Regions from separate parts of the Solibacillus sp. FSL W7-1324 genome, predicted to be linked through region 1. Evidence: a T-box and tRNA genes for the amino acid it is inferred to sense, from the RefSeq annotation. Region 1 holds a T-box; the other regions hold tRNA genes.
What was found. A T-box is a leader RNA that pairs with one kind of tRNA and senses whether it is charged. The one in region 1 lies ahead of MKY71_RS11925 (valine--tRNA ligase), so its partner is inferred to be a tRNA-Val.
Positions count from the first base shown of each region.

Region 1 (4,190 bases):
ATAAAATTTTAAAATTCGAAGGTTCATATCACGGTCATGGGGATTCACTGCTTATTAAAGCAGGTTCAGGTGTAGCGACACTTGGTTTACCTGACTCACCGGGTGTTCCGGCTGATATAGCGAAAAATACTTTAACAGTTGCCTACAATGATTTGGAATCTGCAAAATTAGTATTCGAAAAATTCGGTGCCGATTTAGCCGCAGTTATTTTAGAACCGGTTGCCGGGAATATGGGTGTTGTTCCGCCACAGCCAGGTTTCCTTGAAGGTCTGCGTAAACTGACTGAAGAAAATGGAACGGTTTTAATTTTCGATGAAGTTATGACAGGCTTCCGTGTAGACTATGGCTGTGCCCAGGAATATTACGGGATTAAACCGGACCTTACTTGTTTAGGTAAAGTAATCGGCGGAGGTTTACCGGTTGGTGCATTCGGCGGTAAGCGTGAAATTATGGAGAAAATCGCGCCTGCAGGTCCGATTTATCAAGCAGGTACATTATCAGGTAATCCGCTTGCCATGACAGCCGGCTATGAAACATTAAGCCGCCTGAACAAAGAATCATATGAATACTTCCGCAAACTGGGAGACCAGTTGGAAGAAGGTTTCCGCGCGGCAGCGACAAAATACAATATTCCGCATACAGTGAACCGTGCAGGCTCAATGATCGGTTTCTTCTTCACAAACGAAGATGTTACCGATTTTGACTCGGCGAAAAGTTCGGATTTAGAGCTGTTTGCAGAGTACTTCAAACTAATGGCCGAAGAAGGCATTTTCCTGCCGCCATCACAATTTGAAGGACTGTTTATTTCGACGGCGCATACGGAAGAACATATCGCAAAAACAGTTCAGGCATTCCATAATGTCTTTGAAAAATTAGCGAGATAATCTCATAAATAAATCATAAATTCCCTTTCTATGCATAATGTAAGCGTAGGGAGGGGATTTTTTATGCAACAGTGGGAAATGAAAGAAACATTTACATTTCCAAAGCAATTAGGAAATGTTCAAGAGAATTCTAAAATAGTAGTAGAACCAAAATGGCATGAAGAGATTAGCGAAGATTCCGTTGTAGTAAGAGGCATTTATGTTGTAAAAGGAAATATTCAATTTGATCACGTAGCACGCGAGGAAGATGTTGAGGAAGGCATCTATATCGAACATATGGATATTGAAAAAGACCAAGGTTATTTCGAATACGCCCTGCCTTTTTCAGTAGATTTTCCGAATGAAGATATTGAAGCTGTTTCACTTCGCATAAATGATATTAAAGTGGAACCGAATAATGGCTACTGCTCATGTAGCTGGGCTGTCCATTGTGATGTGGAAAAGAAAGTACAAGCAATTCCTGAAGTAAAAGAACCAGCACCAGTAAAAGAAACCGTTGTGGAACAGCCAATCGTTGCCGAACAGCCTGCAGAAGAAGTACAACCCCGACTTCAAGCGGAAAAAGAAGTAGAGTCTACGCAGATGGCCCAAACCGTCCCGCATGAGCTTGATTTCCTGGAACAGTTGGCCGATGCATATAGCCGTGTGCAAATACAATTGAAAAAATAAATAAATGTTCCGTAAGATTGACCCTTACGGAACATTTTTTTGATTTAAAATTTTAAATAAAATCTGTGAGCAATAAGTAAGTGAATAAAATTAGAATGGCCAGCAATAATATATCACCCGTTGTCGGAAGGAAGACCGTTCGGATCGCCTGAAAGATCGTAATCGGCAAAATACAATGGCGCATAAAGAAACGGAATTTCCGCAGCCATGGAGGCAATAAATATGGATTGTAGTTTTTTCGCAATGTCCAGACTCCTTTTGCATAGTATATGTGAAGAGCGCAAATAACGTGTTAAAGTATATTCTCCATTCGTGCTTGATATTTCATAAAAAACAGCTTAAAATAAAGTGCAACTATATAATTGAAGCGAAGATTAGGAAGAGTACGTATGAGTTTGATGGCAAGAGAGGAAACGGCAGCTGAAAAGTTTCTCCATCAACCATGCAGAAGGTAGCCTAGGAGCTGACTTAGTGAACTAATAGTAGCTAGGATCCGGTTGAACACCGTTATCGAATGAAGTGCCGATTGGGCATTGCAAGGCCGCAGAGTACTGCATGCACGTTTCTTTTAAAACAAAAATCTAAAGGAAGTGTTGTCAGGTAGAATAATGCGTGCGCTTGACTAAACCCGACCGGAAATAAAGGTGGTACCGCGAATTAACTCCCTCGTCCTTTTTTAAGACGAAGGGAGTTTTTTGATGTCCAATAATAAGTTGACAAAGGAGAGATTCATCATGTCGGAAATTACAATGCCAACAAAATATGATCCGCAACAAACTGAAGCCGGCCGCTATGAGTGGTGGTTAAAAGGCAAGTTTTTCGAAGCGGATCCAACAAGCGAAAAGGAACCATATTCTATCGTTATCCCACCGCCAAACGTAACAGGTAAGCTGCACCTTGGCCACGCTTGGGATACAACATTGCAAGATATTTTAATTCGTATGAAACGCATGCAAGGGTATGATGCGCTATGGTTACCAGGTATGGACCATGCGGGTATTGCTACACAGGCGAAAGTTGAAGAGAAATTACGCGGTGAAGGGATTTCCCGCTATGATCTTGGCCGTGAAAAGTTCCTTGAAAAAACATGGGAATGGAAAGAAGAATATGCTTCACACATCCGTGCACAATGGTCGAAGTTAGGTTTAGGTTTAGACTATTCTAAAGAGCGTTTCACACTTGATGAAGGTTTATCGGATGCGGTAAAAGAAGTATTTGTTAAATTATACGAAAAAGGCTATATTTACCGCGGTGAGCGTATTATTAACTGGGATCCGGCTGCCAAAACAGCCCTTTCAGACATCGAAGTAATCCATAAAGAAGTAGAAGGTGCATTCTACCATATGGAATACCCGCTTGCTGATGGTTCAGGTAAATTACGCGTTGCCACAACTCGTCCGGAGACAATGCTTGGTGACTCTGGTGTAGCTGTACACCCTGAAGATGAGCGCTATGCACACTTAGTAGGAAAAACAGTTATTTTACCTATCGTAGGCCGTGAAATTCCTATCGTTGCAGATAACTACGTAGATATGGAATTCGGTACAGGTGTTGTAAAAATGACACCGGCACATGACCCGAACGACTTTGAAGTTGGGAACCGTCATGACCTGGAACGTATTTTAGTTATGAACGAAGATGGTACAATGAATGACCTAGCCGGTAAATATGCTGGTATGGACCGTTTCGAATGCCGTAAGCAAATCGTTGCTGATCTACAAGAAGCAGGCGTATTAATCGAGATTGAGCCACATGTACACCAAGTAGGCCACTCTGAGCGTACGAATGCTGTTGTAGAACCGTACCTTTCTAAACAATGGTTCGTAAAAATGGGCCCACTTGCGGAAGAAGCACTAAAAATGCAGGCGGATGAAAACGAAAAAGTTAACTTCGTACCAAACCGTTTTGAAAACACATATAACCGCTGGATGGAAAATATCCATGACTGGTGTATTTCCCGTCAATTATGGTGGGGACATCAAATTCCGGCTTGGTACAACAAAGAAACAGGCGAGCTTTATGTAGGTAAAGAAGCCCCTGAAGATGCTGAGAATTGGACACAGGATGAAGATGTTCTTGATACATGGTTCTCATCTGCTTTATGGCCGTTTTCTACAATGGATTGGCCAAATGAAGAATCTGAAATGTTCAAGCGCTATTACCCGACAAATACATTAGTAACAGGCTATGACATCATCTTCTTCTGGGTAAGCCGTATGATCTTCCAAGGGAAAGAATTTACAGGCGAGCGTCCATTTAAAGACGTTTTAATCCATGGTTTAGTTCGTGATGCTGAAGGACGCAAAATGTCCAAATCACTTGGTAACGGGGTTGACCCGATGGATGTAATCGACCAATACGGTGCGGATTCACTGCGTTACTTCCTTGCAACAGGTTCATCACCAGGTCAGGATTTACGTTACTCTACAGAAAAAGTAGAATCGACTTGGAATTTCGTAAACAAAATCTGGAATGCATCTCGTTTTGCATTGATGAACATGGAAGGCCTGACATATGAGCAAATCGACTTAACAGGTAATCTTTCAACAGCCGATAAATGGATTCTGTCACGCTTGAACGAAACAATTGACCGAGTGACTACATTATCTGATAAATACGAGTTCGGTGAAGTAGGCC
Region 1 is NZ_JBBOYH010000001.1:2,399,369-2,403,558, reverse strand. It holds gene hemL (glutamate-1-semialdehyde 2,1-aminomutase) at 1-884, shown strand, start outside; gene MKY71_RS11935 (alanine racemase) at 948-1,553, shown strand; gene MKY71_RS11930 (hypothetical protein) at 1,606-1,797, opposite strand; T-box leader at 1,915-2,230, shown strand; gene MKY71_RS11925 (valine--tRNA ligase) at 2,288-4,190, shown strand, end outside.

Region 2 (4,190 bases), 300 kb from region 1:
GCTGTAAATAAATGCGCCATTCTGAATTTGTTTTTTCAATAACCCAGCAATGAAACACTTCATGCCAATAACCTTTTGCATGAATGAGTTTACGTTGTTCAATGCCCGTTTCCTTATAATATTGATCAAATACTTTTAAACGTTCATTCACAAGATCCGCTCCTTTTATACAAAAAAAACGCTAAGCACATGTAACAGTACTTAGCGTTCTTCGTTTTCCTATGTATGACCCGTACGGGATTCGAACCCGTGTTACCGCCGTGAAAGGGCGGTGTCTTAACCACTTGACCAACGGGCCGATGGCGGAGACAGAGGGATTTGAACCCTCGCGCCGCTTACGCGACCTACACCCTTAGCAGGGGCGCCTCTTCAGCCTCTTGAGTATGTCCCCAAAAATAGAAAAATGGCTCCGAAGGCAGGACTCGAACCTGCGACCTGCCGGTTAACAGCCGGATGCTCTACCAACTGAGCTACTTCGGAATAATATGGTGGGCCTAAATGGACTCGAACCATCGACCTCACGCTTATCAGGCGTGCGCTCTAACCAGCTGAGCTATAGGCCCTATTTAAAAACTGGAGCGGGTGATCGGAATCGAACCGACAACATCAGCTTGGAAGGCTGAGGTTTTACCACTAAACTACACCCGCATATGGTGGGTTTGGACGGAATCGAACCGCCGACACTTAGAGCTTCAATCTAATGCTCTACCAACTGAGCTACAAACCCACAAATGGCGGTCCCGACCGGGATCGAACCGGCGATCTCCTGCGTGACAGGCAGGCATGTTAACCGCTACACCACGGGACCATTTGGTTGCGGGGGCAGGACTTGAACCTGCGACCTTCGGGTTATGAGCCCGACGAGCTACCACTGCTCCACCCCGCGATAATATGATGTTCAACCTGTTTTCAGTACCCAGTTTGTAAAAATGGAGGAGGTAGAGGGATTCGAACCCCCGCGCGGTGTTACCCGCCTGTCGGTTTTCAAGACCGATCCCTTCAGCCAGACTTGGGTATACCTCCATTATTATTAGTACGTTAACTGGTGGACCTTACAGGACTCGAACCTGTGACCGGACGGTTATGAGCCGTCTGCTCTAACCAACTGAGCTAAAGGTCCTTTAAGATGGCGGCAGAGGGAGTCGAACCCACGACCTTTCGGGTATGAACCGAGTGCTCTAGCCAACTGAGCTACACCGCCAGGATCTTTATTTTGGTTACAAAATTATGGTGGAGCCTAGCGGGATCGAACCGCTGACCTCCTGCGTGCAAGGCAGGCGCTCTCCCAGCTGAGCTAAGGCCCCATAAATGATGGTCGGAATGACAGGATTCGAACCTACGACCCCTTGGTCCCAAACCAAGTGCTCTACCAAGCTGAGCTACATTCCGAAATAATATGGCGCGCCCGGCAGGAGTCGAACCCACAACCTTCTGATCCGTAGTCAGACGCTCTATCCAATTGAGCTACGGGCGCATATTGTTTATTGTAAAGATGGTGCCGAGGGCCGGAATCGAACCGGCACGGTGATCACTCACCGCAGGATTTTAAGTCCTGTGCGTCTGCCAGTTCCGCCACCCCGGCATTTTTTGGAGCGGAAGACGAGGTTCGAACTCGCGACCCCCACCTTGGCAAGGTGGTGTTCTACCACTGAACTACTTCCGCAAAATGCTTAAGATATTTTTTTACTCTGACAGTAATATGAAATTAAAATGGTGCGGGTGAAGGGAGTCGAACCCCCACGCCTTGCGGCGCTAGATCCTAAGTCTAGTGCGTCTGCCAATTCCGCCACACCCGCTAAGCAGTATAAAATATAAACTGGTGAGCCATGAAGGACTCGAACCTTCGACCCTCTGATTAAAAGTCAGATGCTCTACCAACTGAGCTAATGGCTCTCTAAATGGTGCCGGCGAAAGGAGTCGAACCCTCGACCTACTGATTACAAGTCAGTTGCTCTACCAACTGAGCTACACCGGCAGTTTAGAAATGGTGGAGGATGACGGGCTCGAACCGCCGACCCCCTGCTTGTAAGGCAGGTGCTCTCCCAGCTGAGCTAATCCTCCAATGGGTCTTTGCAAGTTACTCTTTTGTAACCGCATGTCCTTTCTCTTAAGGACAAGATTTATATTATCATTACTTTTTTTATAATGCAATACTTTTTTTGAAATTATTTTTATAAAATATATTTTTTTCTATTTTTTCCATAATTCCATTGAGGTTGCACATGAAAACGTTTACTTAGTATAACGAAATTCTAATATGTTTGACTAATTTTATCAAGACTTGTTTTTAATATTTATAAATCATTCTGATATAATTATTAACATTACTGATAAATATCAAGTGTTTTAGAATATACGACTTCTTATTTATACATTTTATCAACTAAAACTGTCAAGGAAATGTCCATACATTTACCATTATTTTTTAGTCTATATCTTTTATTATTTCATCCTAATGTTTTTTCAATATATTCTCTATCTCTATAGTATTCTCCATTTTTCCTATGTTATTCTATAATAATATTATTCATAATTAAATGCTTTGAAATGGGTATATTCTTTAGATGGATTTATGCATACGGCAGCTTTATTTGGGGTTCAACGAATCAGATAGTAAATCCTTGTTATTCACCTTTTGAATTGCTTTTTACAATGGTATTGGGGATTTAATACCTCTATTCATAGACTATAGGGATAAGTAGGTTTATTCCCCCTCTAATTTGCTTTAACTGAACTACTTCTATGGTTAATTAATAACTGGACAATCCCTTCTACATTTCCGCTCCTGCCTTCTAGCATATTCTCCTTTAATCATGCATCCTTCAACATAGTGATCGAAAAAATATGCTTTTTTAGCTACACTAATAAAATAATTCATTTAAAGAAGATAACTGTTGTGGGTTAATTGGAAAATTATATTTCAACTTAGTTTTTATATCTTTGAACAATATACTATTGTATAAGAAATTATTAGTTCTTTGAGTATTGCAGCATTGTTTATTATTTTTATAGAGCTTTTGACGCAAAAAAACGCTAAGTACATGTAACAGTACTTAGCGTTTTCCGCTTTTCTATGTATGACCCGTACGGGATTCGAACCCGTGTTACCGCCGTGAAAGGGCGGTGTCTTAACCACTTGACCAACGGGCCGATGGCGGAGACAGAGGGATTTGAACCCTCGCGCCGCTTACGCGACCTACACCCTTAGCAGGGGCGCCTCTTCAGCCTCTTGAGTATGTCCCCAAAAATAGAAAAAATGGCTCCGAAGGCAGGACTCGAACCTGCGACCTGCCGGTTAACAGCCGGATGCTCTACCAACTGAGCTACTTCGGAATAATATGGTGGGCCTAAATGGACTCGAACCATCGACCTCACGCTTATCAGGCGTGCGCTCTAACCAGCTGAGCTATAGGCCCTATTTAAAAACTGGAGCGGGTGATCGGAATCGAACCGACAACATCAGCTTGGAAGGCTGAGGTTTTACCACTAAACTACACCCGCATATGGTGGGTTTGGACGGAATCGAACCGCCGACACTTAGAGCTTCAATCTAATGCTCTACCAACTGAGCTACAAACCCACAAATGGCGGTCCCGACCGGGATCGAACCGGCGATCTCCTGCGTGACAGGCAGGCATGTTAACCGCTACACCACGGGACCATTTGGTTGCGGGGGCAGGACTTGAACCTGCGACCTTCGGGTTATGAGCCCGACGAGCTACCACTGCTCCACCCCGCGATAATATGATGTTGAACCTGTTTTCAGTACCCAGTTTGTAAAAATGGAGGAGGTAGAGGGATTCGAACCCCCGCGCGGTGTTACCCGCCTGTCGGTTTTCAAGACCGATCCCTTCAGCCAGACTTGGGTATACCTCCATTATTATTAGTACGTTAACTGGTGGACCTTACAGGACTCGAACCTGTGACCGGACGGTTATGAGCCGTCTGCTCTAACCAACTGAGCTAAAGGTCCTTTAAGATGGCGGCAGAGGGAGTCGAACCCACGACCTTTCGGGTATGAACCGAGTGCTCTAGCCAACTGAGCTACACCGCCAGGATCTTTATTTTGGTTACAAAATTATGGTGGAGCCTAGCGGGATCGAACCGCTGACCTCCTGCGTGCAAGGCAGGCGCTCTCCCAGCTGAGCTAAGGCCCCATAAATAATGGTCGGAATGACAGGATTCGAACC
Region 2 is NZ_JBBOYH010000001.1:2,695,513-2,699,702, forward strand. It holds gene MKY71_RS13280 (NUDIX hydrolase) at 1-151, opposite strand, end outside; tRNA gene MKY71_RS13285 (tRNA-Glu) at 227-298, opposite strand; tRNA gene MKY71_RS13290 (tRNA-Ser) at 301-391, opposite strand; tRNA gene MKY71_RS13295 (tRNA-Asn) at 405-480, opposite strand; tRNA gene MKY71_RS13300 (tRNA-Ile) at 487-563, opposite strand; tRNA gene MKY71_RS13305 (tRNA-Gly) at 575-648, opposite strand; tRNA gene MKY71_RS13310 (tRNA-Phe) at 652-727, opposite strand; tRNA gene MKY71_RS13315 (tRNA-Asp) at 733-808, opposite strand; tRNA gene MKY71_RS13320 (tRNA-Met) at 812-886, opposite strand; tRNA gene MKY71_RS13325 (tRNA-Ser) at 931-1,023, opposite strand; tRNA gene MKY71_RS13330 (tRNA-Ile) at 1,044-1,120, opposite strand; tRNA gene MKY71_RS13335 (tRNA-Met) at 1,128-1,201, opposite strand; tRNA gene MKY71_RS13340 (tRNA-Ala) at 1,229-1,304, opposite strand; tRNA gene MKY71_RS13345 (tRNA-Pro) at 1,313-1,389, opposite strand; tRNA gene MKY71_RS13350 (tRNA-Arg) at 1,398-1,474, opposite strand; tRNA gene MKY71_RS13355 (tRNA-Leu) at 1,494-1,582, opposite strand; tRNA gene MKY71_RS13360 (tRNA-Gly) at 1,589-1,663, opposite strand; tRNA gene MKY71_RS13365 (tRNA-Leu) at 1,712-1,796, opposite strand; tRNA gene MKY71_RS13370 (tRNA-Lys) at 1,818-1,893, opposite strand; tRNA gene MKY71_RS13375 (tRNA-Thr) at 1,900-1,975, opposite strand; tRNA gene MKY71_RS13380 (tRNA-Val) at 1,986-2,061, opposite strand; tRNA gene MKY71_RS13385 (tRNA-Glu) at 3,079-3,150, opposite strand; tRNA gene MKY71_RS13390 (tRNA-Ser) at 3,153-3,243, opposite strand; tRNA gene MKY71_RS13395 (tRNA-Asn) at 3,258-3,333, opposite strand; tRNA gene MKY71_RS13400 (tRNA-Ile) at 3,340-3,416, opposite strand; tRNA gene MKY71_RS13405 (tRNA-Gly) at 3,428-3,501, opposite strand; tRNA gene MKY71_RS13410 (tRNA-Phe) at 3,505-3,580, opposite strand; tRNA gene MKY71_RS13415 (tRNA-Asp) at 3,586-3,661, opposite strand; tRNA gene MKY71_RS13420 (tRNA-Met) at 3,665-3,739, opposite strand; tRNA gene MKY71_RS13425 (tRNA-Ser) at 3,784-3,876, opposite strand; tRNA gene MKY71_RS13430 (tRNA-Ile) at 3,897-3,973, opposite strand; tRNA gene MKY71_RS13435 (tRNA-Met) at 3,981-4,054, opposite strand; tRNA gene MKY71_RS13440 (tRNA-Ala) at 4,082-4,157, opposite strand; tRNA gene MKY71_RS13445 (tRNA-Pro) at 4,166-4,190, opposite strand, start outside.
Region 2: it encodes a tRNA-Val, which carries the amino acid that the T-box ahead of MKY71_RS11925 (valine--tRNA ligase) is inferred to sense. The anticodon was not compared.

Region 3 (4,190 bases), 700 kb from region 1:
CGGCGGCCGTAACTATAACGGTCCTAAGGTAGCGAAATTCCTTGTCGGGTAAGTTCCGACCCGCACGAAAGGCGTAACGATCTGGGCACTGTCTCAACGAGAGACTCGGTGAAATTATAGTACCTGTGAAGATGCAGGTTACCCGCGACAGGACGGAAAGACCCCGTGGAGCTTTACTGTAGCCTGATATTGAATTTTGGTACAACTTGTACAGGATAGGTAGGAGCCAGAGATCTCGGAGCGCCAGCTTCGAAGGAGGCGTCGGTGGGATACTACCCTGGTTGTATTGAACTTCTAACCCATGCCCCTTAGCGGGGTAGGAGACAGTGTCAGGCGGACAGTTTGACTGGGGCGGTCGCCTCCTAAAGAGTAACGGAGGCGCCCAAAGGTTCCCTCAGAATGGTTGGAAATCATTCGTAGAGTGTAAAGGCATAAGGGAGCTTGACTGCGAGACCTACAAGTCGAGCAGGGTCGAAAGACGGGCTTAGTGATCCGGTGGTTCCGCATGGAAGGGCCATCGCTCAACGGATAAAAGCTACCCCGGGGATAACAGGCTTATCTCCCCCAAGAGTCCACATCGACGGGGAGGTTTGGCACCTCGATGTCGGCTCATCGCATCCTGGGGCTGTAGTCGGTCCCAAGGGTTGGGCTGTTCGCCCATTAAAGCGGTACGCGAGCTGGGTTCAGAACGTCGTGAGACAGTTCGGTCCCTATCCGTCGTGGGCGTAGGAAATTTGAGAGGAGCTGTCCTTAGTACGAGAGGACCGGGATGGACATACCGCTGGTGTACCAGTTGTCTTGCCAAAGGCATCGCTGGGTAGCTATGTATGGACGGGATAAGTGCTGAAAGCATCTAAGCATGAAGCCCCCCTCAAGATGAGATTTCCCATTACGCAAGTAAGTAAGACCCCTGAAAGACGATCAGGTAGATAGGTTCGAGGTGGAAGTGCGGTGACGCATGCAGCTGACGAATACTAATCGGTCGAGGACTTAACCACATTTTATTGCATAACTCAATGAAACGTTTATCCAGTTTTGAAAGAATGAAAAATTATTATAAAATACTTGACAAAATTGAAAAGTATGGTATAATAATTAATGTCTTTCTAAATAGTCTAGTGATGATGGCAAAGAGGTCACACCCGTTCCCATACCGAACACGGAAGTTAAGCTCTTTAGCGCCGATGGTAGTTGGGGGCTTCCCCCTGTGAGAGTAGGACGTCGCTAGGCTGTTATAGAATTATTCCGAAGTAGCTCAGTTGGTAGAGCATCCGGCTGTTAACCGGCAGGTCGCAGGTTCGAGTCCTGCCTTCGGAGCCATCAAATCTTGGAGAGTTGTCCGAGTGGCCGAAGGAGCACGATTGGAAATCGTGTATGCGGGTAACCCTGCATCAAGGGTTCAAATCCCTTACTCTCCGCCAGGCTTATTTATAACGAGGCCCGTTGGTCAAGTGGTTAAGACACCGCCCTTTCACGGCGGTAACACGGGTTCGAATCCCGTACGGGTCACCAAAAAGATACATAAGAAAGTATCCAGCGTTGGAGGATTAGCTCAGCTGGGAGAGCACCTGCCTTACAAGCAGGGGGTCGGCGGTTCGAGCCCGTCATCCTCCACCATTAAACAAATAATATTATCGCGGGGTGGAGCAGTGGTAGCTCGTCGGGCTCATAACCCGAAGGTCGCAGGTTCAAGTCCTGCCCCCGCAACCAAATGGTCCCGTGGTGTAGCGGTTAACATGCCTGCCTGTCACGCAGGAGATCGCCGGTTCGATCCCGGTCGGGACCGCCATTTTTATGAAATTAAACTGTGGGTTTGTAGCTCAGTTGGTAGAGCATTAGATTGAAGCTCTAAGTGTCGGCGGTTCGATTCCGTCCAAACCCACCATATTTTTTGCCGGTGTAGCTCAGTTGGTAGAGCAACTGACTTGTAATCAGTAGGTCGAGGGTTCGACTCCTTTCGCCGGCACCATTACCTGGAGGGGTAGCGAAGTGGCTAAACGCGGCGGACTGTAAATCCGCTCCTTAGGGTTCGGCGGTTCGAATCCGTCCCCCTCCACCATCCTTTTGATAGGGGCATAGTTTAAAGGTAGAACTACGGTCTCCAAAACCGTCAGTGTGGGTTCGATTCCTACTGCCCCTGCCAAATAAATTCTCAAAAATACTTAAAATAATATAGTGGCGGTTGTGGCGAAGTGGTTAACGCACCTGATTGTGGTTCAGGCATTCGTGGGTTCGATTCCCATCAGTCGCCCCATCTTTTATTTAGGTTTAAGTATTAAAATTATATTATAGTGGCGGTTGTGGCGAAGTGGTTAACGCACCTGATTGTGGTTCAGGCATTCGTGGGTTCGATTCCCATCAGTCGCCCCATTTTATATAATAATTTGAATATTGGGGTATAGCCAAGCGGTAAGGCAACGGATTTTGATTCCGTCATGCCCTGGTTCGAATCCAGGTACCCCAGCCATTTTTTAATTTGCGGAAGTAGTTCAGTGGTAGAACACCACCTTGCCAAGGTGGGGGTCGCGAGTTCGAACCTCGTCTTCCGCTCCAAATATGGCGGCATAGCCAAGTGGTAAGGCACAGGTCTGCAACACCTTTATCACCGGTTCAAATCCGGTTGCCGCCTCCATATTTCATTGAATCGGAATTCCGATTTTTTTTTACCTTAATTTGCCGAGTTGGTGGAATGGCAGACACGACGGACTCAAAATCCGTTGCCGCGAGGCGTGTGGGTTCAAGTCCCACACTCGGTATCAGTTCAATACAACAGATGAAACTCTTCAAAGCCTAACATAAATGCTTTGAAGAGTTTTTTGTTGTATTTGCTTTGTATACTAGCAAGTTTTTAATTCTCTTAAAAGTATTTCCTACAGCAAGCAATTATTTCAATACAACTGTGTAGTTATCTTATAAAAAGTAATACTGTAAAAGATATTTTTTAAGTATTTATACAGAAATAAAGTTATTCCATAAGTTTATTTGCTTACTCCATTTAATATTGGAAAGGTAGAAAAACTATATATATTTTGCGTCATTACATGCTCTTTTTAATAGGAAATAAGACGTTTTTTTCTAGCTTCTTAAAAATATTTGCTATAGAATGAACATTATAATGGTAGGAAAACAAGAAGCCGTAAATATTATTTATACAATAACAAATATGTATTTCAGTGAGGAAGTAGGGAAATAAAAAATGAATGTAGTAACAAACTTTAAGTGGATTGAAGCAGCAAACTATGATGAGATGAGTAAAATTGCCGCAACAATTTTTATAGATCAATTGAAAAAAAATAGTGAAACAGTACTTGGTTTAGCTACAGGGGGGACTCCGGAAGGCTTTTATAAAGAACTGGTTGCAGCATACAAAGCAGGTGAGGTATCTTTTGCACAGGCCAAGTCCTTTAACCTGGATGAGTATGTCGGAATTGATCCGGCAAATGAATCGAGCTACCATTATTATATGGATCATCATCTGTTTAATCATGTCGATATGAAACGTGATAATATCAATTTACCGGCTGGCATTCAATCGAATTTAGAAAAGGCTGCAGCTGAATATGAAGCGATGATTAAGGCAGCAGGAAATATTGATATTCAGCTTTTAGGAATCGGTGGGAATGGACATATTGGTTTTAATGAACCGGGAACTCCTTTCGATGTAGGTACACATATTATAGAACTTGCGCAGTCTACACGTGAAGCAAATAAAGTTTATTTTGATTCAATTGAGGATGTGCCGACCCATGCCATTACTATGGGAATTAAAACCATTTTAAGTTCTAAAAAGATTGTATTATTAATTGCTGGTGCTTCAAAACAAGAGGCCTTTGATCGTTTGCGCAGTGGGATAGTTACAGAAGATTTCCCTGCAAGCGCTCTTCACAACCATCCGGATGTTACTGTTATTTATACAGATGTAAAATAAACTAAAGGAGTGCATACAATGTGCACTCCTTTTTATTATTTCATCGCTGATATAACGACTCCTGCAATAACAGCGATTCCACCAATTACTTGAGCAAGTAGGAGTTGCTCATTTAAAAACAATACAGCAAAGATTGTTGCAAAGAGGGGAATGAAGTTCAGGTAAATACTTGCTTTGTTTGCACCTAATGAGACAACGCCGGTATTCCAGCTTAAAAAGGCAACAATTGAAGCAATGATGCCTACATAAATAATTGCCCCGA
Region 3 is NZ_JBBOYH010000001.1:3,099,417-3,103,606, reverse strand. It holds rRNA gene MKY71_RS15580 (23S ribosomal RNA) at 1-998, shown strand, start outside; rRNA gene rrf (5S ribosomal RNA) at 1,115-1,230, shown strand; tRNA gene MKY71_RS15570 (tRNA-Asn) at 1,245-1,320, shown strand; tRNA gene MKY71_RS15565 (tRNA-Ser) at 1,330-1,421, shown strand; tRNA gene MKY71_RS15560 (tRNA-Glu) at 1,438-1,512, shown strand; tRNA gene MKY71_RS15555 (tRNA-Val) at 1,542-1,617, shown strand; tRNA gene MKY71_RS15550 (tRNA-Met) at 1,636-1,710, shown strand; tRNA gene MKY71_RS15545 (tRNA-Asp) at 1,714-1,789, shown strand; tRNA gene MKY71_RS15540 (tRNA-Phe) at 1,810-1,885, shown strand; tRNA gene MKY71_RS15535 (tRNA-Thr) at 1,894-1,969, shown strand; tRNA gene MKY71_RS15530 (tRNA-Tyr) at 1,976-2,059, shown strand; tRNA gene MKY71_RS15525 (tRNA-Trp) at 2,070-2,143, shown strand; tRNA gene MKY71_RS15520 (tRNA-His) at 2,179-2,254, shown strand; tRNA gene MKY71_RS15515 (tRNA-His) at 2,295-2,370, shown strand; tRNA gene MKY71_RS15510 (tRNA-Gln) at 2,393-2,467, shown strand; tRNA gene MKY71_RS15505 (tRNA-Gly) at 2,479-2,553, shown strand; tRNA gene MKY71_RS15500 (tRNA-Cys) at 2,559-2,632, shown strand; tRNA gene MKY71_RS15495 (tRNA-Leu) at 2,676-2,756, shown strand; gene nagB (glucosamine-6-phosphate deaminase) at 3,197-3,928, shown strand; gene MKY71_RS15485 (DMT family transporter) at 3,964-4,190, opposite strand, start outside.
Region 3: it encodes a tRNA-Val, which carries the amino acid that the T-box ahead of MKY71_RS11925 (valine--tRNA ligase) is inferred to sense. The anticodon was not compared.

Region 4 (4,190 bases), 2.2 Mb from region 1:
AAACATGGGTGAGAATCCCATGCACCGTATGACTAAGGTTTCCTGAGGAAGGCTCGTCCGCTCAGGGTTAGTCGGGACCTAAGCCGAGGCCGATAGGCGTAGGCGATGGACAACAGGTTGATATTCCTGTACCACCTCCTCACCGTTTGAGAAATGGGGGGACGCAGTAGGATAGGGTAAGCACGCCGTTGGTTGCGCGTGTTCAAGCAGTAAGGCGTGTATGTAGGCAAATCCGCATACTTTAACGTTGAGCTGTGATGACGAGCTCGTATGAGCGAAGTTCCTGATTTCACACTGCCAAGAAAAGCCTCTATCGAGGTGAGAGGTGCCCGTACCGCAAACCGACACAGGTAGTCGAGGAGAGAATCCTAAGGTGTGCGAGAGAACTCTCGTTAAGGAACTCGGCAAAATGACCCCGTAACTTCGGGAGAAGGGGTGCTTCTTTGGGTGCATAGCCTAGAGAAGCCGCAGTGAATAGGCCCAGGCGACTGTTTAGCAAAAACACAGGTCTCTGCAAAACCGTAAGGTGACGTATAGGGGCTGACGCCTGCCCGGTGCTGGAAGGTTAAGAGGAGCGGTTAGCGCAAGCGAAGCTGTGAATTGAAGCCCCAGTAAACGGCGGCCGTAACTATAACGGTCCTAAGGTAGCGAAATTCCTTGTCGGGTAAGTTCCGACCCGCACGAAAGGCGTAACGATCTGGGCACTGTCTCAACGAGAGACTCGGTGAAATTATAGTACCTGTGAAGATGCAGGTTACCCGCGACAGGACGGAAAGACCCCGTGGAGCTTTACTGTAGCCTGATATTGAATTTTGGTACAACTTGTACAGGATAGGTAGGAGCCAGAGATCTCGGAGCGCCAGCTTCGAAGGAGGCGTCGGTGGGATACTACCCTGGTTGTATTGAACTTCTAACCCATGCCCCTTAGCGGGGTAGGAGACAGTGTCAGGCGGACAGTTTGACTGGGGCGGTCGCCTCCTAAAGAGTAACGGAGGCGCCCAAAGGTTCCCTCAGAATGGTTGGAAATCATTCGTAGAGTGTAAAGGCATAAGGGAGCTTGACTGCGAGACCTACAAGTCGAGCAGGGTCGAAAGACGGGCTTAGTGATCCGGTGGTTCCGCATGGAAGGGCCATCGCTCAACGGATAAAAGCTACCCCGGGGATAACAGGCTTATCTCCCCCAAGAGTCCACATCGACGGGGAGGTTTGGCACCTCGATGTCGGCTCATCGCATCCTGGGGCTGTAGTCGGTCCCAAGGGTTGGGCTGTTCGCCCATTAAAGCGGTACGCGAGCTGGGTTCAGAACGTCGTGAGACAGTTCGGTCCCTATCCGTCGTGGGCGTAGGAAATTTGAGAGGAGCTGTCCTTAGTACGAGAGGACCGGGATGGACATACCGCTGGTGTACCAGTTGTCTTGCCAAAGGCATCGCTGGGTAGCTATGTATGGACGGGATAAGTGCTGAAAGCATCTAAGCATGAAGCCCCCCTCAAGATGAGATTTCCCATTACGCAAGTAAGTAAGACCCCTGAAAGACGATCAGGTAGATAGGTTCGAGGTGGAAGTGCGGTGACGCATGCAGCTGACGAATACTAATCGGTCGAGGACTTAACCACATTTTATTGCACAAACTCAATGAAACGTTTATCCAGTTTTGAAAGAATGATCTTTCTAAGGGTTTCAAGACACAAGCTAGTCGAGGAAACGACTGAGTGATTGAAGGAGCGTACTCAAGTACGTGACTGAAAGAACGAAGGAAGTTGACGAAGGATAGCGCCGTGTATTGGAAGCCGTAATAGTGAAGTGATGATGGCAAAGAGGTCACACCCGTTCCCATACCGAACACGGAAGTTAAGCTCTTTAGCGCCGATGGTAGTTGGGGGCTTCCCCCTGTGAGAGTAGGACGTCGCTTCGCTAGAATATTGGAGGATTAGCTCAGCTGGGAGAGCACCTGCCTTACAAGCAGGGGGTCGGCGGTTCGAGCCCGTCATCCTCCACCATTTCTAAAATGCCGGTGTAGCTCAGTTGGTAGAGCAACTGACTTGTAATCAGTAGGTCGAGGGTTCGACTCCTTTCGCCGGCACCATTTAGAGAGCCATTAGCTCAGTTGGTAGAGCATCTGACTTTTAATCAGAGGGTCGAAGGTTCGAGTCCTTCATGGCTCACCAGTTTTATAAAATTATACATACTGTCAGATATAAATGATCTTAAGCATTTTGCGGAAGTAGTTCAGTGGTAGAACACCACCTTGCCAAGGTGGGGGTCGCGAGTTCGAACCTCGTCTTCCGCTCCAAAATGCCGGGGTGGCGGAACTGGCAGACGCACAGGACTTAAAATCCTGCGGTGAGTGATCACCGTGCCGGTTCGATTCCGGCCCTCGGCACCATTTTATAATTCTTATTTCTAATAATGCGCGCCCGTAGCTCAATTGGATAGAGCGTCTGACTACGGATCAGAAGGTTGTGGGTTCGACTCCTGCCGGGCGCGCCATAATATATTTACTGACATATTCGGAATGTAGCTCAGCTTGGTAGAGCACTTGGTTTGGGACCAAGGGGTCGTAGGTTCGAATCCTGTCATTCCGACCATCATTTTGGGGCCTTAGCTCAGCTGGGAGAGCGCCTGCCTTGCACGCAGGAGGTCAGCGGTTCGATCCCGCTAGGCTCCACCATTTATATTTTATTCCCTTTGGAGGTATACCCAAGTCTGGCTGAAGGGATCGGTCTTGAAAACCGACAGGCGGGTAACACCGCGCGGGGGTTCGAATCCCTCTACCTCCTCCATTTTAATATTTTTTTCTTCAAATGTTGGTCCCGTGGTGTAGCGGTTAACATGCCTGCCTGTCACGCAGGAGATCGCCGGTTCGATCCCGGTCGGGACCGCCATTTTTTTTATGGGTTTGTAGCTCAGTTGGTAGAGCATTAGATTGAAGCTCTAAGTGTCGGCGGTTCGATTCCGTCCAAACCCACCATACTATGGGCCTATAGCTCAGCTGGTTAGAGCGCACGCCTGATAAGCGTGAGGTCGATGGTTCGAGTCCATTTAGGCCCACCATAGTATTATTCCGAAGTAGCTCAGTTGGTAGAGCATCCGGCTGTTAACCGGCAGGTCGCAGGTTCGAGTCCTGCCTTCGGAGCCATTGGCCCGTTGGTCAAGTGGTTAAGACACCGCCCTTTCACGGCGGTAACACGGGTTCGAATCCCGTACGGGTCATATACACTTGAATGAAAACACATTGCATATTTTGCAATGTGTTTTTTTGATGTTTTCTTTATTTCTTGACGGAAGCATCTGCTGTTTGATGAACTCATAGTCAGGTATTATAAAGTTACAATAGAAAGGGCTGTCTGAAATGAACATAGGAGCAAGCCCTTTCTGCATAAAACAGTGGGAGCAGGTGGAAAAGTGGATGCGATAATAAAAACAGGTAATAAAGCAGTCTACCCGATTATTTTCCCTTCTGACTATAGTGGATTGGGGAGTATTAACTGTTATGTCTATCAAAATGGTGAAGATTATACATTAATTGATGCGGGCATAAAAAATGAGGAATTTGAGCAGTTTTTTTATCAGAAATTGAAAGACTATAATATTGAAATTAACCAAATTACCCGTATTATTTTAACGCATTTTCATAATGACCATATAGGGGTGGTAAATCAAATTACGAATGTTTATCCGATCCCTGTCTATGCCAGTGATATCGCCATTCCTCGTCTAAAATGTGAAGATGATTACTTACAGCAAAAGCTTACCTTTTACTATGAATTGTACAAGCAATACGGCGTACCGGAATTTGCCCGTGAACGAATGTTAAAAATGGAGAATACGCTTCACAATAAAGTACATGTGATAATCTATCCGCAGATTATGAAACTGGGAGACGGGCAAGAAATCGGAGGATTACAAGTAATCGCTGCTCCCGGACACTCACCGGATTCAATCTGTTTGTTTGATGAGGAGACAGGCTGGTTATTTGCGGGAGATTTTTTGTTAGCTAACGGCATGACTAGTGCTTTAATTGATCATGATCATTCGGGAAACATAACGAACCCGTTTAGCCAGTATATAGACTCGATTGAAAAAGTGAATGCTTATAATGTGCTTACCGTGTTTGCCGGCCATAAAGAAATTTATGAAAATTTAAATGAAGTGATGGAGAAAAGCTTAAGTAAAATAGAATACAAACTGC
Region 4 is NZ_JBBOYH010000001.1:221,445-225,634, forward strand. It holds rRNA gene MKY71_RS01080 (23S ribosomal RNA) at 1-1,614, shown strand, start outside; rRNA gene rrf (5S ribosomal RNA) at 1,798-1,913, shown strand; tRNA gene MKY71_RS01090 (tRNA-Val) at 1,923-1,998, shown strand; tRNA gene MKY71_RS01095 (tRNA-Thr) at 2,009-2,084, shown strand; tRNA gene MKY71_RS01100 (tRNA-Lys) at 2,091-2,166, shown strand; tRNA gene MKY71_RS01105 (tRNA-Gly) at 2,217-2,291, shown strand; tRNA gene MKY71_RS01110 (tRNA-Leu) at 2,296-2,384, shown strand; tRNA gene MKY71_RS01115 (tRNA-Arg) at 2,412-2,488, shown strand; tRNA gene MKY71_RS01120 (tRNA-Pro) at 2,510-2,586, shown strand; tRNA gene MKY71_RS01125 (tRNA-Ala) at 2,594-2,669, shown strand; tRNA gene MKY71_RS01130 (tRNA-Ser) at 2,689-2,781, shown strand; tRNA gene MKY71_RS01135 (tRNA-Asp) at 2,808-2,883, shown strand; tRNA gene MKY71_RS01140 (tRNA-Phe) at 2,894-2,969, shown strand; tRNA gene MKY71_RS01145 (tRNA-Ile) at 2,976-3,052, shown strand; tRNA gene MKY71_RS01150 (tRNA-Asn) at 3,062-3,137, shown strand; tRNA gene MKY71_RS01155 (tRNA-Glu) at 3,140-3,211, shown strand; gene MKY71_RS01160 (MBL fold metallo-hydrolase) at 3,404-4,190, shown strand, end outside.
Region 4: it encodes a tRNA-Val, which carries the amino acid that the T-box ahead of MKY71_RS11925 (valine--tRNA ligase) is inferred to sense. The anticodon was not compared.